Regions from separate parts of the Faecalicatena orotica genome, predicted to be linked through region 1. Evidence: riboswitches for the same ligand, from Rfam matches in the RefSeq annotation. Region 1 holds a riboswitch; each other region holds the start of a gene.
What was found. Region 1 has a riboswitch for thiamine pyrophosphate ahead of thiC (phosphomethylpyrimidine synthase ThiC). Riboswitches for the same ligand answer to the same signal wherever they lie in the genome.
Positions count from the first base shown of each region.

Region 2: it holds a riboswitch for thiamine pyrophosphate, as region 1 does, so the genes downstream of both, thiS (sulfur carrier protein ThiS) here and thiC (phosphomethylpyrimidine synthase ThiC) in region 1, are expected to answer to the same signal.
Region 3: it holds a riboswitch for thiamine pyrophosphate, as region 1 does, so the genes downstream of both, thiE (thiamine phosphate synthase) here and thiC (phosphomethylpyrimidine synthase ThiC) in region 1, are expected to answer to the same signal.

Region 1 covers NZ_CAJJZH010000003.1:145,286-156,144, forward strand. The annotation lists gene ABIN22_RS07430 (glycoside hydrolase family 127 protein) at 1-717, shown strand, start outside; gene ABIN22_RS07435 (Gfo/Idh/MocA family protein) at 719-1,738, shown strand; gene ABIN22_RS07440 (FeoA family protein) at 1,912-2,139, shown strand; gene feoB (ferrous iron transport protein B) at 2,136-4,181, shown strand; TPP riboswitch at 4,272-4,384, shown strand; gene thiC (phosphomethylpyrimidine synthase ThiC) at 4,552-5,856, shown strand; gene truA (tRNA pseudouridine(38-40) synthase TruA) at 5,889-6,620, opposite strand; gene ABIN22_RS07460 (hypothetical protein) at 6,815-7,300, shown strand; gene ABIN22_RS07465 (acyl-CoA thioesterase) at 7,300-7,773, shown strand; gene ABIN22_RS07470 (hypothetical protein) at 7,770-8,051, opposite strand; gene ABIN22_RS07475 (hypothetical protein) at 8,002-8,640, opposite strand; gene ABIN22_RS07480 (hypothetical protein) at 8,767-8,913, shown strand; gene ABIN22_RS07485 (chorion class high-cysteine HCB protein 13) at 8,991-9,251, opposite strand; gene ABIN22_RS07490 (S8 family peptidase) at 9,400-10,314, shown strand; gene ABIN22_RS07495 (GH39 family glycosyl hydrolase) at 10,391-10,859, opposite strand, start outside.
Region 2 covers NZ_CAJJZH010000002.1:491,149-502,007, reverse strand. The annotation lists gene ABIN22_RS05845 (alanine/glycine:cation symporter family protein) at 1-7, opposite strand, end outside; gene ABIN22_RS05840 (thiamine phosphate synthase) at 250-849, opposite strand; gene thiH (2-iminoacetate synthase ThiH) at 842-2,059, opposite strand; gene ABIN22_RS05830 (thiazole synthase) at 2,068-2,841, opposite strand; gene thiF (thiamine biosynthesis protein ThiF) at 2,841-3,470, opposite strand; gene thiS (sulfur carrier protein ThiS) at 3,475-3,672, opposite strand; TPP riboswitch at 3,848-3,954, opposite strand; gene ABIN22_RS05815 (DNA methyltransferase) at 4,172-5,443, shown strand; gene ABIN22_RS05810 (DNA methylase) at 5,446-6,315, shown strand; gene ABIN22_RS05805 (dicarboxylate/amino acid:cation symporter) at 6,322-7,695, opposite strand; gene ABIN22_RS05800 (AraC family transcriptional regulator) at 7,958-8,833, opposite strand; gene asnB (asparagine synthase (glutamine-hydrolyzing)) at 8,850-10,388, opposite strand.
Region 3 covers NZ_CAJJZH010000003.1:28,492-39,350, reverse strand. The annotation lists gene pepI (proline iminopeptidase) at 1-363, shown strand, start outside; gene ABIN22_RS06950 (glycine C-acetyltransferase) at 519-1,718, opposite strand; gene tdh (L-threonine 3-dehydrogenase) at 1,740-2,804, opposite strand; partial or broken gene ABIN22_RS06940 (alpha-L-fucosidase) at 2,961-4,214, opposite strand; gene ABIN22_RS06935 (FadR/GntR family transcriptional regulator) at 4,371-5,093, opposite strand; gene ABIN22_RS06930 (DMT family transporter) at 5,090-5,968, opposite strand; gene thiD (bifunctional hydroxymethylpyrimidine kinase/phosphomethylpyrimidine kinase) at 6,021-6,827, opposite strand; gene thiE (thiamine phosphate synthase) at 6,860-7,537, opposite strand; TPP riboswitch at 7,589-7,697, opposite strand; gene ABIN22_RS06915 (sensor domain-containing diguanylate cyclase) at 7,859-9,562, shown strand; gene ABIN22_RS06910 (PAS domain-containing protein) at 9,603-10,859, opposite strand, start outside.

The DNA of each region.
Region 1 (10,859 bases):
GTGTATATCCAGAAAGAAAATACCATTCTGGCAAATCTGTTTATGAACTGCGAAAGCAGTTTTCAGATGCCAAAAGGTGAATGTACAATTATGCAGAAGACAAACTATCCCTGGGATGGAAACGTAGAATTTATTATCGGCAGCACAGCAGAGGAACCAATGACCTTTGCAGTACGCATACCGGGGTGGACAGATAACTATATGATCAAGATGAATGGCAGGACTTTATCTTTGGAGGTGAAAAATGGGTATGTCTTTTTTGAAAAGGCTTTTGCAGCTGACCATATCCAGATTGAATTTGAGATGAAACCGAAAAGATGGTATGCGAATCCGCATGTAAGCAACGAAAACGGAAAGACAGCACTTTCCAGAGGGCCGCTGATCTATTGTATGGAAGGGGCCGACAACGGGGACTGCCTTCACCTGTTGGAATTGAAGGAAGATGAAGAGATACAGTATAGTTACGAAGAAAACCTGTTAGGCGGAGTAGGTACTCTGCACACATGTGGGATGAAACTGGATTTAGGGCATTCAGATATGCCTCTATATCTAAGCAGGCATTTCGAGACAGAGAAGGTAAAGAAAAAAATAAAATGGGTCCCGTATTATAGCTGGGCAAACCGCGGGGAAAACGAAATGAGTGTGTGGATCAGGGAAGAAAAGGTTCCCAGGGGTAAACCGGCTGGAATGCCAAATAAAATGAAAGAGGTGTTTTGATATGAAAAAGGTAAAAGTAGGTATTGCAGGATTAGGCAGGCTGGGAAAAGTTCATGCAAATAATATCGCTTTTCAGATTCCAAATGCTAAACTGACAGCAGCTTGTTCCATAGTACCGGAAGAATTGGAATATGCCAGAAATGAGCTGGGTGTGTCAGATGTGTATACTGATTATCGTGAGATGCTGGAAAAGGCAGACATAGATGCAGTGGCAATTGTAACAACAAGCGGTGAACACTGTTGGCAGATTGCAGCAGCATTAGATAGAGGAAAACATGTTTTTTCGGACAAACCACTCGGGGTAAATGTGGAGGAGTGCAGACTGGCAGAGGAAGCAGTTGAGCGCCATCCTGAACAGATATTCTTCCTTGGGTTCATGCGCCGTTTTGATCCGTCTTATACATATGCAAAGAAAAAAATTGAAGAGGGTGCAATTGGAATACCATACATGGTAAAAGCTGCCGGAATTGATCCGGAGGCCCTTGTAGAAGGTGCAATAAAATTTGCATCTACAAGCGGAGGTATTTTTATTGACATGGCAATCCATGATATTGACCTGATGAGATGGTTCCTTGGATCAGATCCGGCAGAGGTATATGCTGCCGGAGCGACATTTAAGCATCCGGAATTTAGAGAGGCGGGAGATGACGAAACTGGGATTGCGACATACCGCTGTGAAAATGGTGCTCTGGGATTCGTACATGTAGGACGGACGGCGGCTCATGGCTACCATGTAGAGACAGAGATAATCGGAACAGAAGGATCACTGCGTATCAGCCCTGTACCGCAGAAAAATCTGTGCATGATCTATGACAAGGCTGGTGCCGTTGTTGAATGTGTCAGTGGATTCCCGGAAAGATTTGCCCAGTCTTACTTATTGGAGATGCAGGAATTCATTGACTGTGTGGAATCAGGAAGGAAGCCGGAAGTAACGGTATATGACGGGACAAAATCGACACAGATTGGTTTTGCTACAACGGAAGCATGGAAAAAGGGAGGGGTTGTGAAAATCGAATATTAATTCTTCCGAATCCGGAATGTTAGATGTTTTTTGCATAGTAATAATTTTAAGAAAACTGTTATGGCGGAAATTGTCAATGTGTTTGACTTATTGCAGTAAAAGTTTTATAATTGCTAATAGATAATAATTATCAATTACAAAAATACGAAAGAAACATACTTACAGGAGCGGCCATGAGGTTAAAAGAGGGAAAGAACAATCAAACGTACCGGGTTCAGGAGATTGATATTGAACTGAATCTGGAGAGAAGGCTGGAGGCGCTGGGGCTTACCACTGGTTCAAAGATCACCATTTTAAACAATGATAAAAAAGGGGCTGTCACTGTCCGGTTTCGCGGAACACGCTTTGCAATGGGGCGGCGGATCGCGGATCACATTACCGTGGAGGAGGCAGCACAATGAGCAAAGAGATTATTAATGTAGGATTTATCGGGAATCCGAACTGCGGGAAGACGACGCTGTTCAATGCCTATACAGGGGCGAACCTGAAGGTGGCGAACTGGCCGGGAGTTACGGTTGAGAAGAAGGAAGGGAAGGCATTCTACAAGGAGCAGGAGTTCAAGCTGATCGACCTGCCCGGTATTTACAGCCTGACCTCTTATACAATGGAAGAAAAGGTGTCCAGGGAATGTATTATGAGCGAGGAAGTGGATGTCATCGTCGACGTTGTAGATGCTTCCTGTCTGGAAAGGAACCTTTACCTGACACTGCAGCTGATTGAGCTTGGCAAACCGGTGGTGCTGGCACTGAATATGATGGACATTGTGGAAGAGCGGGGTATGGAGATCGACCTGCACCGCCTTCCGGAGATGCTGGGGATTCCGGCGATTCCGGTTTCTGCCAGAAAGAAAACCGGGCTGGAGATTCTGATGCATGCGGTGGCACATCACAAGGATTTTGCAAAACAGAGCCCGTTTATCCACCACCATCCGCAGAAGACAGGACACATACACAATCATCACAGCGAGTATGCGATGGTATATCACGACGATATTGAGGACAAGATCGACCAGATCATCACGCAGTTGAACAAGAATTATCCAGAGGTTGAGAATAAGCGGTGGCATGCGATCAAGATGCTGGAGCAGGATAAGGCGGTCATGGAGAATCATCCTCTTGATATGCCCGCAGTACTGGACCGAAGCTATGAGAAGGATATAATTAACCAGAAGTATGACTTTATAGAAGAAGTGATTCAGGAGACGCTGGTAAATAAGAACAAGAAAGAGGAACGGACGGATAAGATCGACAGGTACATGACCAGTAAATGGCTGGGGCTTCCGATTTTCCTCGGGATCATGGCGCTTGTATTCTTTCTGACATTCACGGTCGGAGACTGGCTGAAAGGCTACTTTGAGATTGCCCTCGAGTGGATCTCGGGGGGAGCCGGGAATCTGCTGGAGGCATGGCACGTCAGTTCCATGCTGCAGTCGCTGATTGTAGACGGGATCATTTCCGGAGTGGGAGGCATCCTGACGTTTCTGCCGAACATCTTTATCCTGTTTCTGGCACTGGCTTTTCTGGAAGACAGCGGATACATGGCGAGGGTGGCCTTTGTCATGGATGACATCATGGGGCATCTTGGATTGTCTGGGAGGGCGTTTCTTCCGATGCTGCTCGGATTTGGATGCTCGGTTCCGGCGATTATGGCTTCCCGTGCACTGGAGCACAGAAAGGACAGGCTGAAGACGATTCTGGTAACGCCGTTTATGTCATGCAGCGCAAGACTTCCCATTTATGTACTGTTTTCTTCCATGTTTTTCGGGAAAAATGCAATGCTGGCCTGTTATTCCATGTATATCCTCGGAATTGTCGTGGCGATTACGACGGCATTTATTCTGTCCAAGATTGACGGAAGCAAGGCAGAGCATGCGCTGCTCATCGAGCTGCCAGAGTACAAGACTCCGAACGCAAGGACGATTGCGATTTATGTGTGGGAAAAGGTGAAGGATTACCTTTCAAAAGCCGGTACGGTTATCTTTATCGCTTCAATCATCATGTGGTTTATTCTGAACTTCGGCATGTCCGGGTATGTGACGGACATCAGCCAGAGCTTTGGCTCCATCGTGGGAAAGGCCATTGTACCGGTATTTAAGCCGCTCGGGCTGGGTTACTGGCAGATCGTGGTTGCGCTGATTGCCGGAGTCGCGGCGAAGGAAGTCGTTGTATCCAGCTGCAGTGTTCTGTTCGGGATTCAGAACATCACTACGGCCCACGGGATGACAAGCTTCGTAGGGACACTGGGCGCAATGGGGTTCGGCGCGGCAAATGCCTATGCACTGATGGTATTCTGCCTGCTGTATGTGCCATGTACGGCTACGATTGCGACGATCAGACGGGAAGTGGGCAGCAGAAAAGTCACACTCGGGATCGTTCTGTTCCAGCTGGCGGTTGCCTGGATAGTAAGTTTTCTGGCGTTTCATATTACAGGGCTTTTCCTTTAGGGTTTACACCATAATTTGGAACATGGAAAAATCGTGGTAGAAAAATCGTCAGTTTTCTCTTGTCAGAAGACAGGCCGCATAGTATAATAAAAAACGTAAACAGGGGAGCTCGCGTATCAAGCGGGCTGAGAGTAAGCTGAATCGCTTAGACCCATGAACCTGATTTGGATAATGCCAACGTAGGGATATACAGAGGGTGAATGGATTTTACTGCTGTAATGCTCATGTTGCATTGCAGCAGTTTTTCTTTTTTAAAAGCAATATCCGGGGAATCCCGCACCTCGATTACGTATTCATCCGCGTGGCTTACTTGAATCCATCAGAATCTAATTACAAATTAAAGACGATTCAAGAAAGGACGTAAAGAGAAATGGAAAATTATGCAACACAAATGGAGGCGGCACGAAAGGGTATCGTGACGAAAGAACTTAAGACTGTGGCTGAAAAGGAGCTTATGACAGTGGAAGAACTTCTTCCTCTTGTAGCTTCCGGCAGGGTGGTGATCTGCGCGAACAAGAGGCATACCTGTATTGACCCCGAGGGTGTGGGATCTATGCTGAAGACGAAGATCAATGTGAATCTGGGTGTTTCCAGAGACTGCAAGGATTATAATGTGGAGATGGAGAAGGTGATGGAGGCCGCTAATATGGGGGCGCATGCCATCATGGACCTTTCTTCCCACGGGAATACCATTCCGTTCAGGCGGAAACTGACAAGTGAGTGCCCGGCAATGATTGGGACGGTTCCGATCTATGACTCCGTGATCCACTACCAGCGGGATCTGGATTCACTGACTGCAAAAGATTTTATTGATGTGATACGTCTGCATGCGGAGGACGGGGTGGATTTCGTGACGCTGCACTGCGGTATCAGCCGGAAAACGATTGACCAGATCAAGAACCACAAGCGGAAAATGAATATTGTTTCAAGGGGAGGTTCCCTTGTGTTTGCATGGATGTGCATGACTGGGGAGGAAAATCCATTTTACGAATATTATGATGAGATTCTGGATATCTGCCGTGAATATGACGTTACGATTTCTCTTGGGGATGCATGCAGGCCGGGATGTCTTGCGGACGCCACGGATGTCTGCCAGATTGAAGAACTCGTGCGCCTCGGGGAACTGACGAAACGGGCGTGGGAGAAGGATGTGCAGGTGATGGTGGAAGGGCCGGGCCACATGCCGATGGACCAGATCGCCGCGAACATGAAGGTACAGCAGTCTGTCTGCCAGGGGGCACCGTTCTATGTGCTGGGACCTCTCGTGACGGATATTGCGCCGGGCTATGACCATATCACATCTGCCATCGGCGGTGCCATCGCGGCGGCCTCCGGTGCGGCATTCCTCTGTTATGTGACTCCGGCGGAACATCTGGCACTGCCGAATGTGGAGGACGTGAAGCAGGGGATCATCGCCTCCAAGATCGCTGCCCATGCAGCGGATATTGCGAAAGGGGTAAGAGGTGCACGCGAAATCGATGACAAAATGGCGGATGCAAGAAGAAAACTGGACTGGGAGGCGCAGTTTGACTGTGCAATAGACCCGGATACGGCAAGACGGATTCGTGATGAGCGGAAGCCGGAACACGAGGATACCTGTTCCATGTGCGGGAAATTTTGTGCGGTGCGCAGCATGAATAAGGCACTGGCAGGGGAACATATTGATATTTTATAAAAATAATAATGAGGGGCCGTAAAGCCCCTCTTTTAATATTCGATTTCCTGAAGAAACAGTCCTTTGGGATCGCATGGTGCGCTGGCTGCTTCCCCGCCGGAGAAGATGGCTTCGATGCATTCCTTCTTTCTCTTTCCCAGACCGATGTCAAGCAGTGTGCCGGCGATTATTCTGGGCATGTTGTGCAGGAAGTCCTTTGCACGCATGGAAATCTGTATTTCATCGGCATCGCCATAAATTTTAATCTCATACATTTCTTTTTCCGTGGACTTGCTCTTTTTTACGGTAGAAAAGTTCTTGAAATCGTGTTTACCGATCAGTTGGATTGCCGCCTGCTGCATAACCGTGATATCCGGTGTCTTGAAGGCGTAATAGGTGTATTTGCGCTCAAATACGCTGGGGACATCACCTATGGCGATACGGTACAGATATGTTTTGGAAACCGCATTTAAAGAGGCGTGGAAGCGTTCAGGCATTTCTTCGGCCGTGAGCACGGCGATATCCATCGGGAGATAGCGGTTCAGGTACTGCTGAATCTCGTATGGTTTCATATCTGAGGTGGTCTTGAAGCTGACAGTCTGCTCATAGGCGTGGACACCGACTTCCGTTCTTGCCCCGCAGTATAATTCCACATCCTCGGCGGTCATTTTGTGAATGACTTCTAAGAGCTTATTGGAAACCGTATTCGTGGATTCCCCCGCGGCGCGCTGCCATCCCTGATAGCGGGAACCGTCATATTCCAGTGTTAATTTGATATTATGCATTGTGTTATCTCCTTTTGTAAAGAGGGTAACCCCTCATTTAAATGAAATGGTTTTAGATTCTGATGTTTCAATCTTACAGGAAAGGCACAGAGAATTCAACAGATTCCGGAAAATTACCTTGAAGTGTGACTGCTTTAGAGATTATAATAGAGAAGTATCATTTCATAGAGTTTCTGGCTGCCGGGGAGGTTAATATGTTTCAATCAATGAGTAAAGAAGGTCTGGCATCTAAAGGGGCAATCCTGACCGGGAACGTGGGAGAAGGACTGAGACAGTATCAGTCAGTCATACTGAAAGGCGGAAAGCAGGCGATGGAAGCATTCCTTATGCGCTGTCTGGAGGAAAACAATGACAAAGCATACGCAGATTTCTATTATGCGGTGCTTGAAAAGGAACAAAAGGAACAGTTTGAGGCCGGGCTGGATGAGAAAGAAAAGTCTGTTTTTTCAGAATTTGAGATAGACCGGGGATGGGTCTACTATCCGCTTCAAGAGGAGAACTTAGGTTTTCTGGCCGGGATTACAGCGCGAAACTGGCTGTTTTCCACATTTTACTTTACGGGACATAAAGCGGTGGTCTGGGGGAATTATAATCTGGAGTATCCTCTGTTCTGTGAGGATCTTCAGACTTTGGAATTCTATAAAAATATAGCAGCAGAATGCGGATTGGAGTTGTTGTAATGGTTGAAGAGAGAAGAGTTGCTGATTCAAGGGTGGAGACGGTGCACATGGTGCGCCCGAACCATCTGAATGCGGCAGGACGTTTGTTCGGAGGAATCCTGATGCAGTGGCTGGATGATGTGGCAGGGCTGGTGGCAAAGCGCCACACGCGTGGCAATATTATTACTGCATCGGTAGATAATCTGAGATTCATACAGGGTGCCTACCAGAAGGATGTGATCGTGATCATCGGGAAGGTGACTTACGTGGGGAACACATCTATGGAAGTCCGTGTGGATACTTATGTGGAGAACATGGACGGGATGCGCCGTCCGATCAACCGGGCCTATTTCACAATGGTTGCCCTGGATGACAATGATAAGCCGACGAGGGTTCCGCGCCTGATTCTGGAAGGGGAGGAAGAGCGCGCAGAGTGGGAGGCCGCTGAAAAGAGAAGAGAGATGCGGATTAAGAGAAAAGAAGAAGGTTTTTAACCCTTCTTCTTCATAATTGAACTGACCATATTAATAGTCTGGTCGATCTGGGCCTGTTCCTGTTTGGATTTGCCTTCTTTGAGGATTTCCAGTATCAGTGACATCTCATCCCCTGTGAAACTGATGCCTTTTTTATTGGCATTGGTGATCAGGGCAAGCATGACCGGGGCAAGGTCCCTGCCGCTTTTGCCGGAAGTCTGGGAAGCTGCCATCTGTATCAGCTCCAGCTTAACCGGGTCTATATTCTTCATTGCCGGATTGTTCATCCATTCGTTCATCTGTATCATCTCCTTTCTCGAAAAAGCTGTCTTTTGTGCCGTCAGGATCTGTGCTGTTTTCATTTGAACCCATCTCATTTGAGTTCATTTCATCCTCAAACATATGATTGTACATCTGGAACATATTCTGCTGTTCAGGAGTCAGCATCCCCATCATCATATCCATCGGATTGAATCCGCCGGATCCCCCGCCAAAGGAGGAGAACATATCTGACATGTCTCCGAAGGGACTTCCGCCCGTGTCACCCCCGCTTCCCTGAAACATCTGTACCATTTCCATTATATTCATCATATTCGAAAAAGTGTCCATCATTTCAGCTTCTTTCGGAGGCATATAGGGTTTGATTTCCTGCAGCATTTCCATAGCAGTCGGCGGAGAACTGCGGTTGAATGCCTGAGTATGTAAAGGATTTCCGGAATTCTGAAAAAATGCCATTGTTTCTTTCAATTCCAGAAATTTGATAAAGACCCCAAGGAACTGCTGATTAGAAGAAGGAGTGTAGGGAAGGATCAGCTTCAGCATATGAAGCTGCTGCGGTATTACCAGTTCATCAAAAGGTGTCATTGGTTTTGGCGGTTGTTTTTCCATAAGCACTCCTAATTATAACGTTGTAAATATATATGTTCGGAAGTATAAAAATATGAGGATTTGGAAAGACTAAAGTTAATGTTCCTACATACTATAATAGGGAATAGAAAGGGAATGGTAATTGATATGAAACGAAAATTAATCATTGACGGTAATGCAGTATATGAGATTGATGAGGACTGCATGCTCAAGAAACGTCTGAACGAGAATAAAGATACGAAGGAACAGAAAGCGAAGAACAGCCAGAACCATGAGAATCAGGCAAGGCCATAAAAGAACCCCGGCACAGGAAGCTGTACCGGGGATTTTTAGGACTTTTTAGATTAGAATGTTCTATTGCAGTGAACTAATTAGCATCCGCAGCCATTGTTGCATCCGCAACTATTTCCGCCGCCGAAACCGCCACAGCAGCAAAGCAGTAAGATGATCCACAGGCAGCTGTCATTTCCGCCGCATCCACAGTTGTTTCCGCCGCATCCGCCGCCGAAACCGCCGCCGCAGCAGCAAAGCAGGATGATGATCCACAGGCAGGAGTTCATTCCGCCGCCACAGCCACCTCCGCAGTTACTCTCACATCCACATCCACAGTTTGTAGCACTTAAATCACTCATGTTAAATCCTCCATATATGTTTGATTACAGTTCATAATATGTAGCGGGTTACAAATGTGTGAGAAAGTTTTTGAAAAAATTTTACCGGACCTGTTTGACGCGGACGCAGGACAAGATTTCTGAATACCTTATTAAAAAAGGTGTTTCTATGAAATGGGTAAAACAGACAGTAGGGTATTGGTGCCCGGATATCCTGATAAATAAATGCCTGGGACAGGGTGTGCGGGTTGCGGTCCTTGATACGGGGATTACGCTGCACCCTGATTTTGATAGAAGAATCATCGGATTTCGAGATTTCGTTCATAATAAAGAAAAGATATACGACGACGGGAAACACGGGACGCACGTTTCGGGAATTCTCGGCGGAAGCGGGAAACTTTCCTCTGGTATCTACGGGGGAATGGCCCCTCAGGCGGAAATCCTGATGGGAAAGGTACTGGACCATACGGGAAATGGCTCTGTTGATCACGTCGTTGCAGGCATAGACTGGCTGCTATCGGTCCACAGGCAGATGAAGCTGCGGATTGTGAATATCTCTGTGGGGACCCAGCCGGGACTGGATGCGGCGCAGGAGAAGCGCCTTCTGGACGCGGTGGACGCACTTTGGGACGAAGGGCTGGTTGTCGTTGTATCTGCAGGAAATTATGGCCCGAAAGAGGGAACCGTGGCGGTTCCGGGCACAAGTAAGAAGGTCATTACCGTGGGGGCGATTGAGGATCGGAGGGCAGTGGTACAGGGGAGGGGGAATACCGGAGAGTGGAATTATTCCGGGAACGGCCCGACTCAGGAATGCATTGTGAAACCGGATCTGTCGGCGCCGGGGACGAATATTCTGAGCTGCAACGGAGACTATACCAACCGGTGGCAGAAACCGTATGTGGTAAAGAGCGGGACTTCGATGGCGACTCCGGTTGTATCAGGAGCCATTGCCTGCCTTTTGTCCAAATATCCGGATATGACGAATGTGGAAGTGAAACTTAGGCTGCGGGCATCCTGCGTACAGACGGAATACGCCCGGCAGGGGTGGGGGATGCTGCAGGTGGGGAAGATGTTCGAGGCTTAAGAAGTGAAGCAGGAGCTTTTTTTAGAGTGCTGTGCCGTCCATATTCTGCTATAAGGAATGTGGACGGCGGCAGCTGTCAGGAGAGCTTTTCGATTAAAAGGAGCACTGCACCATGTACGGGAACGTCTTGTTCGATTAATAAATTTTCCTTTACCTGCTTCGTCTCGATGAATAATAGAGGGCCGTCCTTTGATTTCAAATATTTGTGAACGCTGCCGCTGATGGAATCGGGATGCCCCATGTTCATCCAGGCATCGTATACGGAACCATGCAGCCTGTCGAGGAGATAGGCTTCTGTTTTATAATTGCCAGATTCCAGATTGAGTACCAGATTCAGTTTCAGCGTCTCTCCCTTTTCATAAATATTATATCTGTCAAAGCTGGACAGCAGATCCTTATCCCCTGATAAAAAGGTCCTGCTGAAATAACAGTAATTATAGAATATAAACTGGTACTGTTCTCCTGAGCGGGTAATAATGTAGGAATCACCGCGGAAGATCTCTTTATCCCCCAATTGATTTAAAAACCACAAACCTGTATAGGCT
Region 2 (10,859 bases), on a different contig from region 1:
CTTCCAATGGCTGATCCCCCTGTTCTTAGATTATAGTGTGATTCTATAAATCTATTTATTTTACCTATTCACTAAAATAATATAGTATATTTGCCAACAATTCAATATGTGGAATTGCACAGAATTTATAAAAATTTAATAGAAATTTTATTAGTGAAATTTTTAACGGAGTCCTTTGATTTTACGGGGGTTTCCAACATTTTTGACATTTTTTTGTCTAATAATTACAAAAATAAATTTTGTGCACTTTTACCATTGCATACATTCTGACATCACACATATGCCTGCTGCGCCGCATAAAACCATACTTTCCACGCATTTTTCCGACGCGCTCATCCCGCCAATCGCGTAGACCGGAATCTTCACGGCTGTGCAGACGGAACGTAAAAAATCTTTCCCACGGGGTGCTGCTCCCGGTTTGCATCCGGTCTCAAAAATATGTCCGGCCGTGAGGTAATCCGCTCCCAGCGCTTCTGCCAGAAGTGCCTCTTCAACGGAATGTACCGAAGCTCCCTTCTTCCTGATATGAAGTATTTTTTTCTTAGATACAGGGTGATGCATCTCATCCTGCAGAAGATTCAGAGGATAATGAACCACATCAATTCCACATTGTACAGCCGCATCTGTATAAGTATGTGCAATGCATTGCACGCCATATCTGAGACAGATTTCCTGCACCTGTGCCAGAAGCCGTGCATACTCATTCACAGGCAAATCTTTTTCTCTGACCAGCACCGCTTTCGGATGCCTGGAGCAGATTCTTTCGATTTGCTCCATGTAAGGGCGGTCACATAAATTTCTGTTTGTAACCGCGATGATATTTTTATAACAATCTTCCCCCCTACACATACAGATAATCCTTCATGACCGGCTGCAGGTCCAGATCAAGCAGATCCTGATAGACCTCCTCCACCGAACGCCCGTCCGATATTTCAAACTGGTCGTCGCCCTTCTCTTCGATGTCTTCCACATGTTCGCCGATTCCCGTGCTGACGCCGGCGGAAATCTTCGTGGCCGCAATATTGACAAGATTGTTCCTTACCCGTGCACATTCCCTTGTCGAAACCGTTATACTCGAATACGGCATAAACAGTCTGTAGGCCGTAACTACCTGAAGGAGCTGCGGTTCATGGACATCCATCGGATTGATCTTCTCGTTATTGATAATCGGGCGCAGCCGCGGGCAGGAAAATGCGATTTCGGCGTGCGGATATTTTCTCTGGAGCAGGTAGGCATGCATTCCCGTCGCAAATGCGTCTTTGCGGAAATCGTCCAGTCCGAGCAGCGCCGCAAAACCAACGCCCCGCATCCCGCCTCTGAGTGCACGCTCCTGTGCATTCAGCCTGTACGGGAAGATTCTCTTATGCCCGGCCAGGTGGAGTGTCTCATATTTTTCTGCATTGTAGGTTTCCTGAAATACTGTCACGTAATCAGCACCGCATTTGTGGAGATAAGCGTATTCATCCGAATTCACGGGATATATCTCCAGACCGATGACGTTAAAATATTTTCGTGCAATTTCACAGGCTTTTCCGATATATTCCACACTGGATTTTGCCCTGCTCTCCCCTGTCAGGATCAGGACTTCTTCAAGTCCGCTTTCAGCAACCGCCTTCATCTCCTTCTCGATCTCTTCTTCGCCAAGCTGTGCCCGGTTAATCTTGTTATGACAGTTAAACCCACAGTAAATGCAGAAATTTTCGCAGTAATTGGCTATGTAGACAGGGGTAAACATATTTACACCGTTTCCGAAATGCTTCCTCGTCTCTATTCTTGCACACTGTGCGAGTTCCTCCAAAAGGGACAGCGCCGCAGGGGATAGAAGCGCCGCAAAATCCTCCGGTGTGCGGCTGTCGTGTGCCAGTGCACGCCGGACATCCGCTTCTGTATACTTGTTGTAATCGTATGTATTCATGGCAGATAATACCTGTTCCTGAATTTCCGATTCGATTACTTCCATCCCCGGGAGATAGGTCATATGGTCGATACGGTTTTTCTTCTGCCACTCCTTGATTTCAGCATTTAAAATACTTTCATTTACATGATTCTCTTTGCTCATTTCTCCTCCTATTCTGCCAGAAACCCGGTAAGCGGTGATGAGGCGCTTGCCCCCTGGTCCAGTACACGGCCCAGCCCTGAAAGATATGCACTGCGCCCGGCTTCCACTGCCTTTTTAAAGGCTTCGGCCATTGCAGGGATATCTCCGGCAGTCGCGATCGCCGTATTCGCCATGACCGCTGCCGCGCCCATTTCCATTGCTTCACAGGCCTGTGAAGGTTTTCCTATGCCGGCATCCACGATGACCGGAAGGTCAATTTCATTGATCAGAATCTGGATAAACTCTTTTGTACAGATCCCCTTGTTAGAACCGATCGGTGAACCCAGAGGCATGATACAGGCTGCACCGGCATTTGCAAGGTCCCTCGCCGCATTCAGATCTGGGTACATATAAGGCATTACGATAAAACCTTCCTTTGCCAGAATTTCCGTCGCCTTGATTGTCTCGTAATTGTCGGGGAGCAGATACTTGGAGTCATGGATAACTTCTATCTTCACGAAATCCCCGCACCCGATTTCTCTGGACAGACGGGCTATCCGCACTGCCTCCTCAGCATTCCGGGCTCCTGAAGTATTCGGAAGGAGCGTTACATTTTCCGGTATGTAATCCAGAATATTTGCCATTCCTCCCTCATTTGCCCGGCGCAGGGCCAGTGTAATAATCTGTGCCCCGGCCTTTTCCACGGCTGCCCGTATCAGTTCCAGTGAATATTTGCCCGAACCTAAGATAAAACGTGATTCAAAACAATGTCCCCCGAGGACCAGTGTGTCTTTTTGTTCCATTATTCTTTTCCTCCTATAATTAATTCTGTGATCAGATTTGCTTCATGGGCGGCGCAGAGTGCCACTCTGGGCGCCATCAGCCCATTTCCGGGCGCGGATTCTGCGGTCTCATCCCCGCACAGGTAAAAATGTTCTGTAATCTTCCTCGTATGGATCGCATTGCTGCCGCCATATCCAGCCATGCCGGATGCCGCTATAAGAAACTTGTCCGGGAAATGTTCCAGAATCCCGTTGACCAGCATTGCTTTTGCCTCCGGTTCATCGAACGCCTCACAGACAATATCTTCCTCCTGAAACAACTGCTTCAGATTCTCCGGCGTCACTTTCACACAATCTGTCTTAATATCCAGATACGGATTGATTTCCTCAAGCTCCTGTTTTAATGCCTCTGTTTTGTACAGGCCGATATGCCGGATAAAATACTGCTGCCGGTTAAGATTGGTGATATCCACCCGGTCAAAATCAATCAGGTGCAGGTGCCCGGCGCCGATCCGTGCCAGTGCAAAGGCCACATTGGAGCCAAGTCCGCCAAGCCCGGCCACCGCCACTCTCGCAGTCTTCAGTTTTTTCTGTATTTCCTCTGTATGCCGCTGGATAAGCGCCGCTTCTATTTCTTCGAATGTCAGCATATAATCAGCCCCCTCCCACAAAACTTACAACCTCGATCGTATCCCCGTCCTCCAGACAGACCTCTGAAAAACATCTCTTCGGCACGATATCCCCGTTTCTTTCAACAGCTACACGCTCCGCCGGGTGTTTCATTTCCCTAAGCAGGTCCGCCACGGTCATCCCGGCTGTAAACATCCTGTCCTTTCCGTTTACTTTCAGCATATCATTTCCTCCTCTCGATCATTTTCATGTTTCTTTTATTATGGAAAAAGAGTTCACAAAAGAAATACACCCGCGGTGGTGCACCCCTTCATGAACTCTCATTCACTCTCGTCGGTACTGCTTATGTAATTTAAAGCCAAAACGCAAAAACGGGAAATGCCTCAGGCACTTCCCGTAATATTACTTACTTCCGTTCCTACGTTGGCATTATCCAAATCAGGTATATGGGTCGAAGTTCACAACTTCCTCTCAGCCTATCTATAAGCTCCCCTGTTCAATTTATGTGTATAAATATACATGATCACAAATTTTTTGTCAAGCTTGAAAAAAGCAAATTCTGTACTTTTTTGCGATTATTTGTTACAATATAGGTCGATAACATAAAGTAGGCGTCCTCCGTGAAAAGATTGAAAAAATGCTGGAAATTCTATCAGGAACCCTTCGGGATTAAATTTTGTGTTATACTGTAATTTTAGACCAAAAATGAAAGGAAACAACGATGGCTAACAGCATTCAAAAAGACAGCACTTCAACTTTCATCGATAATATGTCCCTTCCACTCCACAGGTGGTACCGCTATTCAGCCGGTTTCTCAGCAGAGTGGGTTGAAAGTATGATTCATGAATATCTGGCCTCCAGCCAGCTTTCGAAAGATGCCGTCACCGTTATGGACCCGTTTGCCGGTTCCGGAACAACACTATTAGTATGTGATAAAATGGGGATCTCTTCCATTGGATATGAAGGACACCCGTTTGTTTATAAAGTAGCAAAAGCAAAGTTATCATGGCCTGCCGACACGGACCTGTTCATCCGCGAGGCCGATAAGATACTGGACTGTGCTAAGCATTTAAAGACCAAGATGTATACTTATCCTGATATCGTTTATAAGAGCTATGATATCGATAATCTGAAAAAAATAAATTATTTGAGAAAAGCACTGGAAATCAATAAGGATGATACAGATGAATATCTTCTGGCATGGATGAATTTTATTTCAATCCTGCGCAGCGCTTCGCATGCCGGAACTGCCACATGGCAGTATGTGCTTCCCAATAAGACAAAGGCAAGGGTCGCGGATGCATACGAAGCCTTTCAGAAACAGACGGACATCATGTGCGGGGACATGCAGTATATGCAGGCCCATTCCCATGAGTCCAAAGCAAATCTGTTATTTCAGGATGCGAGGGAAGATTCTGACGTCCCTGCTGACAGCGTAGATCTGATTATCACTTCTCCCCCGTATGCGAATAATTATGATTATGCCGACGCGACCCGTCTGGAGCTGTCCGTACTCGGGGAAATCAAGGGCTGGGGGGATTTGCAGAAGAAGATACGGCCAAATCTGGTCCGCTCCTGTTCACAGATGGTTTCCCGCGAGCGCAAAGATACTTATGAATTTCTGAAGTCACCGCTGCTCGAACCGATCTACGAGGAAATACTGGACGTCTGCAGGCAGCTGGACGCCGAGAAGGAGCTCCACGGCGGCAAAAAGAACTATCACACCATGATCGCGCTTTATTTTCTGGATCTCGCTAAAATCTGGAAGAACCTCCGCCGCGTCTGCAAGGATGGTTCCCTGACCTGCTTTGTAATCGGCGATTCCGCACCTTACGGGATTTATGTTCCGGTCGATGAATGGCTGGGCAGACTGGCTATTTCCGCAGGTTTTAAAGAATACTGGTTTGAAAAGACACGTGATCGAAATGTAAAATGGAAAAACAGAAAGCACAGCGTTCCCTTAAAAGAAGGGCGCCTGTGGGTGAGGGGGTAAAAATGGCAAAATCACCGGCACATCGTTTCGGGCAGATTATCGGCGACCTGCTGGAACTGACTATCATTAATTACTGCAGGCCGATTGCAGAAGAATACGGAATGTATCTGGACTATAAGCATAAAAGACCCGCCAGAAACGGGCGAAAAGAGGTCATATGGGCCGATGTCAACGAGAATAAGCACAAACTGGACATCGTGATAGAGGAGAAAGGCAGCGAGTTTGTCATGGGCCATCCCCGCGCTTTCATCGAAATGGCATGGAGACGGTATACAAAACACTCTAAAAACAAGGCCCAGGAAATATCCGGGGCCATCAAACCGTTAATCAGCAGATACAATATTTATTTACCGTTCTTTGGCGCGGTGCTTGCAGGGGATTTTACGGATAATTCGCTGAGACAGTTGAAATCGGAAGGTTTCCGCATCTTATACTTCTCAATGGCGGAAATCGAAAAGGCATTTGCCACTCAGGGAATCGATGCCCACTGGGAGGAAGATACTCCGGAAGAAGAACTTCAGAAACGGGTGGAACAGTACGAAGCGCTGACTCAGGAGCAGACTGACGTGATCGCCAAAGCCCTCCTTGACAATAACCAGAGCCAGCTGACTGCGTTCTGCGATGGTTTAAGAGATGCCCTCCAGAGTAAAGTCACCGGGATTGATGTCGTGACATTGTATGGCAGTTCCAATGAGTGTTCCAACGCCGCCGATGCATGTGCACATATTTCTAAGGGGATATCCACACAGACACTCGGCGCAGAACATTTTTACCAGTATGAGATTGTAATTAAATATTCAAATGGTGAGAAGATCCCCCTGCCCTTTCAGTCTCAGGAAGATGCGGTCAGGGCTTTAAATAAGTTGTTCTAAATATTTTTATTTGTTCCCCTGCTTTTCTGTAAGAAATATCTCGTCATCGAGAAGGTCTGTGCCCCGTGCAACGACTGCGGCCGCAACATTTGCGGTCGTAACATTTACCAGTGTGCGGGCCATGTCTGAAATATTGTTGATCGGCATCAGGAGCACAACGGCTGCGACCGGCAGGTTCATTGCACTGAACAGTGCAACCGCTGAGACGACTCCTATGCCCGGCACTCCGGCCCCGCCGAGAGACAGCACCAGTGTCATGAATGCCAGAATAACATATTCTCCCACTCCCCAGTCCAGTCCCGCCGCATTGACATAAAACAGAACCAGAAGCACCGGCCAGATGCAGGTGCAGCCCGGCATGCCAATTGTCGTTCCCAACGGCGCGGTAAAGTTTGCCACTTCTTCATCTACCCCGACTTTCTTCGTCAGCCCCTCGATTGTCACAGGAAGCGACCCGACACTGCTCTGCGTCGTAAACGCAACGGCCTGTGCATCAAAAATCTTCTGAAAAAATCTAACCGGACTTACCTTTGCATAAAACTTCAATAAAATGGTATTAAAACCGTAGGTATGCAGGAAGCTTACAAAATAAATCAGCGCAACGAGCAGAACCAGCTGGATCAATGCAGTCCTGTCGCTGAATAATTTCCCCGCCGATCCCGCTACAAGGCATAGTACCGCGTAAGGAGTCAGGTCGATCACATATGCCAGAATACGGTATATAATTTTCTTGACCGCCTCTATTAAATCCCGGAATCCTTTTACTTTCTCTTCCCCTTCCTCAGATGCCACACCGACATAAGAAACTGCCACGGCAATCGCAATTATGATGATGGCGGTCACATTGTTTGATGCCATATCCCCGATCACATTCGCCGGGAACAGGGACAGCAGGACCTGGTCAAACGATGTTTTCATCCCCTCATAGGAAGACAGCGTGCTGTCTGTTACCGAAGAAATATCGGAAAACACGGCGCCCCCGCTTTTACCGATCCCTGTTACAATTCCAAAGAACATACTCAGGGCAATAGCGGCCGCCGCTGAAAGCAGGAGCCAGAAAACGGATTTTAGTCCGATGCTTTTCATCTTTTCTTTATTATTCAGTGAAATAAAACCGGATATCACAGAAACGAGGACGACCGGGGCAACCAGAGCCGTGATGATATTCACATAGATCTTACCGATCAGTTCCAGCCAGATGAGCGATGCATTATCCTTTGATGAAAATAAGATACCCAATACAGCCCCCATCACAAGACTGCTCAGTATCACGAGTGTCCAGTTTACTTTGTAAGCGATATAATTCAATACTTTAAACAGAAGCAATGCAATGGCCAGCACCAGCAGCGCTGTCCAGTTTATACTTAACAAAAGGTCCATATAAAAATCTCCTTTTCTTTCCGCTATGACAATGATGCCTTTTTAGATATACCTCTATAGTTTATTACCTTGTAGCTTATCCATCAAATAGAAATTTATCATGTATTTATTGGCGATTTCTATAAAGTGGCTGTAATTCCCAGTACTTTTTATTCAATAACTCTAAAAAACGCACAGCAGACGTTCAGTACAGTCCTGCTGTGCGTTTTAAGATTCCGGCACAAATCACACCGGAAAAAACTTTTATTCTCTTGTCAAAACCTTATTTTTCTTCTACTGTAATCCAGATTTCGCAGTGATAGTCCGGGTCATCCACTTCTGCACTCGGATACACTTCAATGCACACGCCCCCGGCCGGCTGGTATTTACTCGCAGGGAAAAATTCCGTGTATATTTTCTTCCAAAGCTCCCTGAATGCGTCCGGCATGGCCCCAGTGCACGGAAAAATCACCCATGTTTCAGCCGGTATCTCTTCTACTGTCAGGCCTTCTTCGACTTCACCTTCTGTATATGCTGCCCCAATCGCATAGTCAAAATCTTTGCCTCGCATTTCCCCCATGCTGATTCCCACGATGGCATCGCCGAATATATTTTCCGGACGTAAATATCTGCATAAAGTGTCGATCGTACCATTCTCTATACACTCCGCCCATGTGGCCTGTATCGTTTTCTGCGTGATCTCCTCTTCGCCGCCTCCATACCTTTCCTTCTTTGCAATCACCCGGAATGCTTCTCTCTTCTCAATTCTGTAATCCATTGCCGTTCCACCTTCTAGTATCAGTTTTACGGAAACTCTGGAAAAGGATTTGAGATTCACATTCCCGGTTTTCGCCTGCTGGGGCGTAATCCCGTGGAATCTGGTGAATGCCCTGCTGAAACTCTCCGGATTGTTATAGCCGTACCTCAGTGCAACATCAATCACTTTACTGCCGCCCGCGGATAATTCCGTCCCCGCAAGTGACAGTCTCCGGTTCCGGATATACTCGCCTAAGGAATATCCACAGATAATATGGAAGACCCTCTGGAAATGAAAGTTTGATGAATAAGCCTGCGCTGCAACCTCCGCGTAGTCTATCTCTTCCCCAATATGGTCCTCTATAAAATCGACCGCATTCTGCAAGCCCTGCATCCAGTCCATCTTTGCATCCTCCTGTTTAGCGTTTTACAAAGTATTCTTCATACCAGACAAGGAATGTATAGATAGTCCATATTTTTCTCCAGTTATCGGAATTACCACCAATATAGTCGTCGAAAATCGCATTGATCTCGTCTACATTGAAGAACTTCTCGGCCATCTCACTGTGGAATTTCTCCCTCACATCCTGATTGTATCTGTCGTCTGCCATCCATATACGAATCGGCACAATGAATCCCAGTTTTTTACGGAAAGCAATCTCTTCCGGCAGTACTTTTGCCGCAGCCGTGCGGAACGCTACCTTATTCTGTTCTTCGTTTACTTTATATTTTGAAGGCATCCTTGACGCAATATCAAAGATTCTTGTGTCCGTAAGCGGCATCCTGATCTCCAGCCCGGCAGCCGTACTCATCTTATCGACATTCAGGTAAATATCTCCCTCAAGCCAGATCTGGATGTCTACATCTGACATCTTGGAAAGCGGGTCAAGCCCTTCCGTTTCCTCATAAATCCGTTCTGCCAGTTCGATCGGAAGAACGTCCGGATCGTATTTTTTCAGAATCCGTTTCTTCTCGTCTTCCTTCATGATGTTTGTATTGCCGACATAAAACGTTTTTAGATTTTCCCCATAGCGTTCTGCATTGCGGTACATATTATATCCGCCGAAGAACTCGTCTGCGCCCTCCCCGGAATAGCAGATCTTCGTATGGTCGGCCGCAACCTTACAGCCGATGGCAAACACGATGGCCGAAGCATCCCCGAGTGGCTGCTCCATATTGTACATCACATAAGGAACTGTTGCGAAATATTCTTCCGGAGTAATGACACGTCTGAAAAACTTACGCCCGAGAATATCTGCCGTCTGCTGTGCTAATTTCGATTCATCAAACCGTTCTTCCTCGTAGCCGCAGGAATCCGCCATCTTTACATCAGACATCGCCAGTACATAAGAAGAATCCACCCCTCCTGACAGGAATGACTGTGCAGTCTCATCAGCAGACTTCACCTCCGTCATAATCTCCTGAAGCGTTGTATGGATTTCATCCGCCCACTCATCAAGAGACTTACTTTCGTCCGGATGAAATTCCGGCGCCCAGTATCGATGAATCCTCAGTTCCCTTCTCTGCCATGTCAGATAATGCCCCGGCATAAGCTTCTTCATGCCGCGGAAGAAAGTGTTCTCCCCCGCCGGGTATGTAAACGTCAGATATAACTGCAGCATCTCCTCATTCAGCTCTTTCACAAATCCCGGCTGCTCCATAATCTTGCGGACAGAGGTGCCATACAGGAGCTTCCCGTCCGCCGTCTCATAATAATAGAACGGCTTCGTGCCAAACTGATCCCTCAGACAGAAAAGTTTCTTCTCCTCGTCATCCCAAAGGGCAAATGCAAACATCCCATGCATGTGATTGGCCATGTCAGCTCCCCATGCTTCATATGCCTTCACTAAAATTGCCTGCTCACGCTCTTCCCTCGGTAAAGAAGAGTCAATCTTAAGCTCCCTGCAAAGCGCTTCCCAGTTTCGAATATGTCCACTGTATTCCTGAATTTTTATCATGTGTGTGTCCCTTTCGTATAAATAAATTTTCTTATAAATAGTTTGACTTCTTCAGTTGATTTACTTGTCCATTTTAGCATATTATTAAATATTGGGCAACAAATGGGGTGGAAGATGGGGGCTTTCCAATCATTTTACCATACATACTCCTCCATCATTTCCTCCAAAGCAGTTTCTACCTTCTCATCAAATACTCTCGTGACTGACATTTTTGAAACAGCCATTATCCGCAGCTGCAGTCACGGTCAGATCATCCCACTCTTCGTAAAGAGCTAATAGCAAAAATTTCTGTGTAAGAAAAGAAATTTTGAAACAGGGTTTTAACGCTCTGGCTTCATTCTGTTTCAATAGCAGTCCTAGACCTGATGATCTTTCCATACAAAAGGGATTCCTTCTTCTAGCATTTTATCTCTGGAATAATAATTTAGTTATTTCAGATAAAGTACACAATATGCTCCTGTCAGACGTTCT
Region 3 (10,859 bases), 120 kb from region 1:
AATGAGAGATTCATGCTGCTCCACTGTGCAGGTGAAGTGACAGAGGATTCTCCGGAATGCCTGCGCCGCCCGAAGAAATCCGGTACAGAAGCTTATGTTGCGGGATGGGGACCGAATGAGTACAACCCGACAGGAAGCCTCGGCGGATGGGAGTACCGTGATAAGATTGGCGATATCAAAGAACCTGCCCTGATCATCAACGGAACAAATGACCTTTGTACACCGTTTGTAGCAAAGACAATGTATGACCTGATCCCGAACTCCAAATGGGAGCTGTTTGACGGATGCAGACATATGTGCTTTGTAGAAGAAAATGATAAGTACTGCAAGCTCGTTAACGAATGGATGGAGAAGTACGACTAATCAGTGATCTGATTGGGACAGCTTTTCAAAAAAGAACGGGAACTTTCACCTAAGACTATATGGTGTAAAGTTCCCGTTTTTCTTTGTTTTTAGAATACCCGGTATTTATTCATTTAAACAAATACCGGATAACTTTCGGCCATGACCGTTACGCATTATGCCTGCATTTCATCTCTTACTTCTATGAAAGATTTTACAATGTAATCAATATCTTCCTTCGTATGAGACGCACATACCTGTGTCCTGATTCTTGCTTTTCCTTTCGGTACTACCGGATAGGAGAATGCTACTACATAGACTCCTTTTGCCATCATGCGGGACGCCATCTCGGTTGCCTTGCGCTCGTCATAGAGCATAATCGGCACGATCGGGTGTACTCCCGGGATAATGTCAAACCCAGCCTCTGTCAGCTTCTCACGGTAGTATGCAGTGACTTCTTCCAGATGATCTCTCAAAGAGGTATCCGCTTCAAGAATTTTGAAGACTTCCATACTTGCCTTTACGATCGCCGGTGCCAGAGTATTGGAGAAGAGGTACGGGCGGCTTCTCTGGCGGAGTAAGTCGATGATCTCTTTTCTTCCGCTTGTGTATCCGCCTGATGCCCCGCCTAATGCCTTGCCGAGCGTTCCCGTGATGATATCAACTTTATCTGTCACGCCGCAGTACTCTGCCGTCCCGCGTCCTGTCTTTCCGACGAAGCCTGCTGAGTGGCTGTCATCTACCATGACAAGTGCATGGTATTTCTCTGCTAATTCGCATACGCCTTTTAAGTCGGCAATGATGCCGTCCATTGAAAATACACCGTCTGTCGCAATCAGCTTGATTCTCGCGCCCGCTTCATCGGCTTCTTTCAGTTTTGCCTCCAGGTCTTCCATGTTGTTGTTTTTATAACGGAAACGTTTTGCCTTGCACAAACGTACCCCGTCGATAATGCTCGCATGGTTCAGCTCGTCACTGATGACCGCATCGTCCGCTGTCAGGATTGTCTCGAAGAGACCTCCGTTGGCATCAAAACAGGAGGAGTACAGTATCGTATCTTCCATTCCAAGGAAATTGCTGATTGTCTTTTCCAGCTGTAAATGGATGTCCTGTGTTCCGCAGATAAAACGTACGGATGACAGGCCGTAGCCTCTTTCGTCATATGCCTGCTTTGCAGCTTCGATAATCCTCGGGTCGTCGGCCAGTCCAAGATAGTTGTTGGCGCACATATTGATTACTTTTCTGCCGTCTTCCAGACTGATCTCTCTTCCCTGAGGTGAGCAGAGGGGAGTTTCATTCTTTAACAGACCGTCGTCTGTAATTCCTTTGATCTCGTTTCTGTAAATGTCTAATAAGCCGTTCTTCCATTGTTCCATTTCCAAAATCTCCCTCTTTTATTATCGTTCTTCGTGAATATGGGTCCAGTCCAGGACTACCTTGCCTGAATTGCCGCTGTTCATGGCTTCGAATCCTTTTTCGTAATCACGGATGTCGAATCTGTGTGTAATGATCTCGCTGATGTCAAGACCACTCTGGAGCATGGTCGTCATCTTATACCATGTCTCCCACATCTCTCTTCCGTAGATTCCTTTGATTGTCAGCCCGTTGAAAATGACCTTCTCCCAGTTGATGCGGGCATCTGCTTTCTGAAGTCCCAGAAGCGCAATCTTTCCGCCGTTCTTCATGTGGTTGACCATGTCATTGAAACCGGCCTGGTTTCCGGACATCTCAAGCCCTACATCAAAGCCCTCTTTCATACCGAGTTCATGCTCTACATCTTCCAGCTTTTCTTTCCCAATGTTCACAGTTCTGGTTGCACCAAGCTTTTTCGCAAGTTCCAGACGGTATTCGTTCATGTCGGTCACGACTACGTGTCTGGCTCCTACATGTCTGCTGATTGCTGCCGCCATACAGCCGATCGGTCCGGCTCCTGTGATTAACACATCTTCCCCGATCATGTTGAACGCCAGAGCAGTATGTACTGCGTTTCCGAGCGGGTCAAAGCAGGAATATAACTCTTCCTCAATGGATGAACTGCATCTCCATACATTCTTCGCCGGTATTACCAGATACTCGGCAAATGCTCCGTCGCGGTTCACGCCTACGCCCTGCGTGTTCCTGCACAGATGCGGCAGTCCTGCCAGACAGTTCCTGCACTTCCCGCATACGATATGGCCTTCCCCTGAGACCATCTCGCCGATCTTAAATCCTTCTACATTCTCCCCGATCTCAACGATCTCCCCGACATATTCATGTCCGGCCGTGAGACCGATCGGAATTGTGTTCTGTGCCCACTCGTTCCAATTATAAATGTGTACGTCGGTTCCACAGATTGAAGTCTTATGGATCTTAATCTTGACATCGTTCTTCCCTGTTGCGGGGATTTCCCGCTGTCTGAGCCACAGGCCCTGCTCCGCCTTTTCCTTGACCAGTGCCCACATCAGATTTCCATTTTGCTCCATTTGAAAAACACCTCTCTTTCTGCAAATTGCCTCTTTTATGAAAATACTCCGGCATCCTGCCGTTTATGTATCCCCTTCAGGCAGTCTTGCTACGCCCTATATTATATCACGAATCTTTTTCCCGTGAAAGACTTGATAAATGATTCTGTCCGCTTTCTATCCGCGGATTGGTTCGAATATTGGTTCCTCTTCCTCCAGTTCGATACATACCGCGTATTTTCTCCCGCGTTTCAGGTCAGCCGGGAGGTCTACCTCAACCATACTGTCTCCTTCGCAGATTTTTCTTGCACGGCATACAAGCTTCTGCCCATCTCTGACCAGATATGCACCCTTTACCCTGTTGGCAACATTGAGAAGTTCAATCCTCATCTGGGGCCTTAACACATGTACATAGAGTTTATGGTCCTTTCGGGTAAGCTGGGCCCATTCCAGATCGTACGGGTACAGATCGACACGTTTCGTGCCGAAAATGGCTTCTGCATTCTCCCTGACATATTTTCCTACTTCACTTAGAATCTCACAGGATCTTTCCGGCACCTTACCTGTCCCGTCCGGTCCGATATTCAGCAGATAGTTGCCGCCCCTGCTTACAATCTTTAAGAGGAGCCTCAGGATATCGTCCGGCTCTTTCCAGTTCTCGTCATCTTTGGTAAATCCCCATGTGTCATTCAATGTAGCCGGTACTTCCCAGTCACCTTCATATGGGAGCCTCGGAATAAAATTATCTCCGGTGGAAAGATATTCTCCCAGGCCGTTTCCGATTCTGCCACTGATAATACATGCAGGCTGGTATGATTTTACAAGTTCGATGAGCTCCCGGGATTCTTCCTCTTTCATATCCATAGGAGTATCAAACCAGAGTATCGAAATCTCCCCGTATTCTGTAAGCAGTTCCTTTAACTGGGGAATACACTTGTTGTCCATATACTTTCTGAAATTCTTATGACTGTTGTCTTTGCCGTATGCATATCCGTCCGGATCATCCCAATCCTGTGCCTGAGAATAATACAGACAGAACTTCATGCCGTATTTCCTGCATGCAAGCTGGAATTCTTTTAAGACATCCTTTCCGTACGGTGAAGCTTTCACAACATTGTAATCACTGCATTTGGAATCCCACATGGCGAATCCTTCATGATGTTTTGACGTGAACACCAGATACTGCATTCCCCATTCTTCCTTCGCACGCCTTACAATATCTTCAGCCGAGAAATTCTCCCCGCGAAACGACTTCGCAAGCTCCCTGTACTCTTCTGCCGGAATGTCAAGATAATTCATGATCCATTCCGCAATATGCTCTGTCTTCTGCCCTTTGTGCTCCCCTCCCAGAAGGGAATACAGTCCCCAGTGTATGAACAGGCCGTATTTTGCATCTTTAAACCATTTCTGCCTCGTGTCTTTCATGCTTTCTTCCTTTCTCTTCCTTTCACCACTTTCTGCCCGCCTTACTCCGGTTTTACATGTCCGGGCGGCGCTCCTAACTTGTCATACCGGTTGAGTGGTCCAACCAATTGTTCTATAAAGTTATCATACTCATTGTTTGTTCTTTTGTCAACATATTTGCCCTCATTTTTCCTCCATTTTTCTGTCCCGTGAGCCCCTATTTTCCATGATCAGAGTCTGGTCGATCAGAAGAATTTCATCACATGCCTTTGCTGCGGCTTCGGTATCCTTCCGGCTGATCGCATCCAGCAGTTCCCGATGCCTTGCAACTGTTCTTAAGCACAGCTGTGTGGACTGCGGCAGGATGCTGTAATATTCATCAAATGCCTCTATCATTTTTTTAATCATCTGGGCCAGCATCTTATTGCCGGAAAGTTCTGATAAACGGTAGTGAAACTGTTTATCCGTGTCAGATTCAAAGACACCCCTCTGGCTGCTGTCCTCTATCCGGCCAAGCAGGCTCTCCAGTTCCTCTAAGTCTTTTGCAGCTACACGCTCTGCAGCCAGACTGATAGCGTATTTTTCAAGCTCGGTTTTAATATTCAGCATTTCCAGATAGTTGATCTTAACAGATTCCAGATACAGGGAAGATTCCTCCTCGACGTGTGCAACATAGGTCCCGCTGCCGATCTGTGAAGAGATGATCCCCTGGTTCTCAAGAACCCTCAGTGCCTCACGAACAGTGTGGCGGCTGGTCTGGAAGCTTGCCGCGAGCTCCCGTTCAGAAGGGAGCTTATCCCCCGGCATCAGGTGGTTATTCTTGATATAGTCTGAGACTGCATCTGCTATCTTGGTATACAGCAGGTCTTTGGATACCGGTGTAATTAATGAAATCCCATTTTTCATGCATGCGTCCTCCCTTCGTCTTTCCCACGGTTATTATACAGGAACATCAATACTGCCATCACACAGATCACAGCATACCCCATCCAGCTTAACACGTCCGGAATCTGTCCGAACACGAAGAATCCCAGCAGTGCGGAGAATACAATCTGTGAATAATCATAGACGGAAATCTCCCGTGCCGGGGCATGGAAGTATGCCGCTGTAATGCTGAACTGCCCGCCTGCCGCACAAAGACCGGCAAACAGCAGATAAACAAGCTGCATGGCACTCATCGCATGATACTGGAAAATGAGGAACGGCAGCGTTACAACACAGGAAAATGTGGAGAAGGTGAATACGACAAACGGTCCCTTCTCCCCTTTCTCACCCAGCAGTCTGACATAAGTGTATGCCAGTCCGGCCGTGAGCCCGCCTAAGAGTCCGACCAGTGCCGCCGGGGACTGGAAAATATGTGCCGTCGGCCTGATGATCAGAAGGCTTCCCAGAAACGCCCCGGCCACAATTAGAATCTGCGGGGGTTTTATTTTTTCTTTTAATATAAAGAAACTGAAGATGATGACAAAAAACGGGGACATCTTATTCAGCATAGAGGCATCTGACAGGACCATCCTGTCAATCGCATAATAGTTGCAGAGTATCCCGACCGTCCCTGCTGCGGAGCGTAGAAACAGGTACTTGATATTTTCCCGTTTTCCGGAAAACCAGACCCTGTCCTTTTTTAAGATGGCGAATGCAAAGACAAGCGCCACCAGATTTCTGAAAAAGCTTTTCTGTACGGACGGCAGGTCACCTGACAGGCGTACGAACATATTCATAAGTGCAAAACAAAAAGCGGATAATACAATGTAAATAATTCCTAAATATTTTTTCTTCATATACCGTCTCCCACTCAATAGTCTGACCGGCATTTTCGGAGCCGATATATTATTATATGTTCTTTTTTGAATTTCTGCAACCCATTACAAAGGCATGGTCCAGAGGCCCGCTTCCTTTTCCTAAGTCAAGCATGGCCCTAAGTGCGCCTGACAGGTATTCTTTTGCCCGTTCAACAGACGTCTCCAGATCATATCCTTTTGCCAGATTTGAGGCTATCGCGCTGGACAGGGTGCATCCTGTTCCATGTGAATTTGGGTTTTCAATCCTTTTTCCAAAAAACCACCGTGTCCCGTCCTTCTGATACAGCAGATCATTGGCATCGCAGGTCCTGTGGCCGCCTTTTAAAAGGACCGCGCATCCGTACCTGTGGTAAATGATTCCAGCAGCGTGCACCATGTCTTCTTCTGACCGGACCGTAAGGCCGGAAAGGACCTCTGCCTCAGGAATATTCGGGGTAACAAGTGCTGCCGCAGGGAGCAGCTTTTCTTTTAAAACAGCTTCTGCGTCTTCATCGATCAGCCTTGCCCCGCTTGTTGAAATCATGACAGGGTCTGCGACGATGTTACCGGCCCGGTATTCCTTCAGTTTTTCTGCTGCTGCTTCTATGAGCCCTGCAGTGGGCACCATCCCGATCTTTACCGCATCTGGCCGGATGTCCGTAAAAATGCAGTCGATCTGTTTCTTCAGAAATTCCGTCTCCACCACCATAATTCCTGCCACACCGGTCGTATTCTGGGCCGTCAGCGCCGTGACCGCACTCATGGCATATACCCCGTTTGCCAGCATCGTCTTAATATCCGCCTGTATACCAGCACCGCCGCTGCAGTCACTCCCTGCGATTGTTAATGCGGTCTTCATAGCCGTACTTCCTTTCTTATCCTGTCCGTTTCTCATTGGTTTACCATCTTTTCAGACAGCCGCTTGAGATTTCTGGCGGCCTGTTCAATATCCGGCCGGGCAAACAAGGCGCTTACCACCGCGATTCCACACAGCCCGTTTCCCGCAAGCTGAAGTACATTGTCCTCCCCGATTCCTCCGATTGCAATGACAGGGATATCCACGGCTTCACAGATTGCCTTTACCGTGTCTCTTTTCACCTCTACGGCATCTGCTTTCGTGTTTGTCTGAAAAACTGCCCCGACCCCAAGATAGTCTGCCCCGTGTTCCTGCGCCCGCAGGGCCTGCTCCACAGTCCGGGCCGTCACCCCGATGATCTTGTCCTCCCCCAGTATCCTGCGCGCATCCAGGGCATCTATATCCTTCTGGCCGACGTGCACGCCGTCTGCATCAATCGCAGCAGCAATATCTGCATGGTCATTGATCACAAAGGGGACCTGATAGTTCATACAGACCTCCCTTATTTCTTTAGCCTCTCTGATAAAAGCCTCCTTATCCAGATGTTTTTCCCGAAACTGGATAAAAGTAACTCCCCCTTTTATGGCCGCCCCGACCTGTTTTGCAAGCGTGGCGTCCCCAAGCCATGTGCGGTCAGTCACCGCGTACAAAAGCATGCTTTCCCTGCGGCACCTAGTCTTCTTCCCTTTAGCTGTTCCCAAAATCCTTTCCATACAATTCCTCCTTAATAAAAAAGCAGATATACCAAAACAGGTATATCCGCAAAGTCTGCTTCCATATCTCCCTACGTTGGCATTATCCAAATCAGGTTACGGGTCTAAGCAATACCAGCTTACTCTCAGCCTGCTTACGCAGGCTCCCCTTTTTCATATCATCGTTCTTAATTATACACTTTCCATCAATATTTTCAACCACAGACTCAATAGTTTTTTAAGATTATGAAACTCTGCCTGCCTCTATTTTCATTTCACACCGGTTCGAAAGTATGATATAATATCAGTCAAAGCGAATTGCAGTAGAAAGGAGGAGCATTCATGAATGAACCAGGCCAAAAAGTAAATAAGTCCGGGCATATCTATTTGGGAGTCATCCTGCTCACCCTTCTTATATATACTTTTTCAATCGTGTCCTCCTGTTTACAGAATGATGCACCATACAGCCGGTTTCAGGACTCCGGAATTCGTTCTTTTTCTGAAGACTGGTACATTGCCGACAGTTCAGGAACTATAACAACAATTCCCGAGATCAGTAAATGGAAAGAAGATTCTCAGGGTCCCGTGACATTTTCTAAAACACTGCCGGAGCTCACGGACTATGACTGCCTTTTCATTGAAGTGAACTACACCTATATCAAAGTATTTGTCAATGATTTATGTATCTATGACTATTCTGCCGGCAAGATTCAGGCGCCATCAGGTATGACAGGACATTTTACTGCCCAGATTCCCCTGAATACAGACATGGGCGGACAGACCGTTTCGATTGAAGTCTATCAGCCTTACAAGCTTCTTCAAACCGGCTTGAATTCCATTAAACTTGGCACGGGGAGCGCTTACATCACAGACTATCTTTTTTCTCATATAGAATTGATTATAAGCCTGTTTTTCATGCTCATTACCGGCATATGCCTGCTGGCCCTTTATCTGTGGCAGAAGAACAGAGGCAGATGGGAGGGCTGCAGCATGCTGCGTCCTCTGGCATTTCTTCTTTTATTATCTGTAATCTGGGTTTTCACAGATTCCCAGCTGCCGCAGTTATTCTGGAAGAACCCGGTCATTGTATGTGTACTTTCCTTTTATAGCTTTATGTCTCTGCCAATTCCTGTATTTTCATTTGTCGGTAAACTTTGCCCCGATAAATACGGCATACTGACCAGGATACAATTCCTTCTGCTGCTTAATATAATGGTACAGGGTGTTTTATTTTCACTCAATATCTTCAGTTTTGTAGAAATGCTCCCTGTTACACATTTCCTGATTGTATTCAGTGTAATTGTACTTCTCATATTCCTGTTGAAACGTTACAGGAAGGACCGGTCGCCATACGCCCGGCCTATGCTGGCAGCTCTGATCGTGCTGATCGTATCAGCCTTACTTTCTCTGATTCAGTTCTACATATCGCCCCAGACGGACAACAGCCGGTTTCTGCGGTATGGCTTTTTGATGTTTATCGGAATCATGGTTTATATCTGTATCCGGGTTATGCTAGCCTTCATGCGTGATTACACAGAGCACCAGATTCTCAAGGATCTTGCTTATAAAGATTTCCTCACCGGGGTTGAGAACCGTCTTGCGTTTGAAAACCTGATGGACGAAATGCGGGGGTTTGATACGCCTGTTCCTATTTCGCTTTGTTCCTTTGACCTCAATAATTTAAAAGTTACGAACGATACCTTCGGACATAAAGCCGGCGACATCATCTTAAAGGCGTCAGCCCTGTGCATTACAGATACTTTTCAGGGACTGGGACGGGTCTTCCGCATAGGCGGAGATGAATTTGTCGTGGTCATTCAGTCCCCGGGCGTGGATCTGCCCGGCCTCATTGAGAAACTAAAAGACCGGATCGACAGGGAAAATGAAACCTGTGAATTTTCCTTTTCCGTTTCTTCAGGCTATGCATCATCTGAGGCCGCCTGTGGGAATGCCATGAATCTGCTGTTGAGGAAATCAGACATGGAAATGTACAAGGATAAGGCAGTATACCGGGAGCAGATACACAGGTGTATTGATGAAAATTAAACAGTAATGCAAAGGCCCCGGATACACTCCGGGGCCCGTTTTATATCTGATTTAACTTCTTTTTCCTTGAAATGCATCTTCCTAAGAGCTCCATCATCTTATCTACGTCAATCGGTTTTGATAAGTGTCCATCCATACCGCTGTCCATTGATTTTTTCGTATCCTCATCAAATGCATTGGCAGTAAGTGCAATGATCGGTATTGATCTGGCATCCGCCCGGCGGGATGTCCTGATCCTGCGGGCAGACTCCAGACCGTCCATTACAGGCATACGGATATCCATCAGCACCGCATCGTACGTCCCAGGCTCTGCCCGGCAGTATGCCTCCAGCGCCCCAAGTCCATCAGATACACAGGTGACTGTGAATCCATGCATCTCGAGGATCGTCTTTGCGATCTCACTGTTCATTTCATTGTCTTCTGCTAAAAGAATATGGCATCCAGTAAAGTCCATAACCGGACCCTGCTGCTCATCCTGTTCATCCGTTTTTTTCTCTTCTTTTGCATAATCCAGTATCAGGGTAAAGAAAAATTCGGATCCTTTTCCAACTTCACTGCGTACTTCCAGTGTCCCGCCCATCATCTGAATGAGACGGCTGGATATGGAAAGGCCCAGCCCCGTCCCGCCGTACACAGCCGCCGTTGCAGAATCTGCCTGTTCAAAGGCATTGAAAATGCGCGACATCGCTGCCTCTTCTATTCCGATGCCGGTATCTGTCACGGAAAAACGCAGCACCGCTTTCGGCTCCTCTTCCAGTGTCTCTACGCGCACAACTACACTTCCCTGATCTGTAAATTTAATTGCATTTCCGATAATGTTGACCAGTACCTGATTCAGCCGCAGGCTGTCCGCTGCCAGACAGCATCTCTTACGATATTCATTTTCAAACAGCAGAGACAGATGCTTTTCTGCCGCCTGCACACGGAACATGGACTCCAGATTCTTAAGCAGTTCTGACAGATCCACGGCACTGTAGCCCAATTCCATTTTGCCGCTCTCAATGCGTGACATATCCAGTATGTCATTAATAAGCTCGATCAGGTACGTGTTGGCCGATTCGATTTTCTCCAGGCATTCCCGCGTCTTTTCCCTGTCACCGAGCACACTTTTTGCAATCGTTGTCATGCCGCTGATCGCGTTCATGGGAGTCCGGATTTCGTGGGACATTCTGGAAAGGAAATCCGTTTTTGCCTGACTGACCGCATCTGCTTTTGATTTCATGATAAACGACGGGACAATCTTGACCAGTTCCTTCAAAAGCTTTCTCTGCTCTTTCGTCCACTCATACCCTTCCTG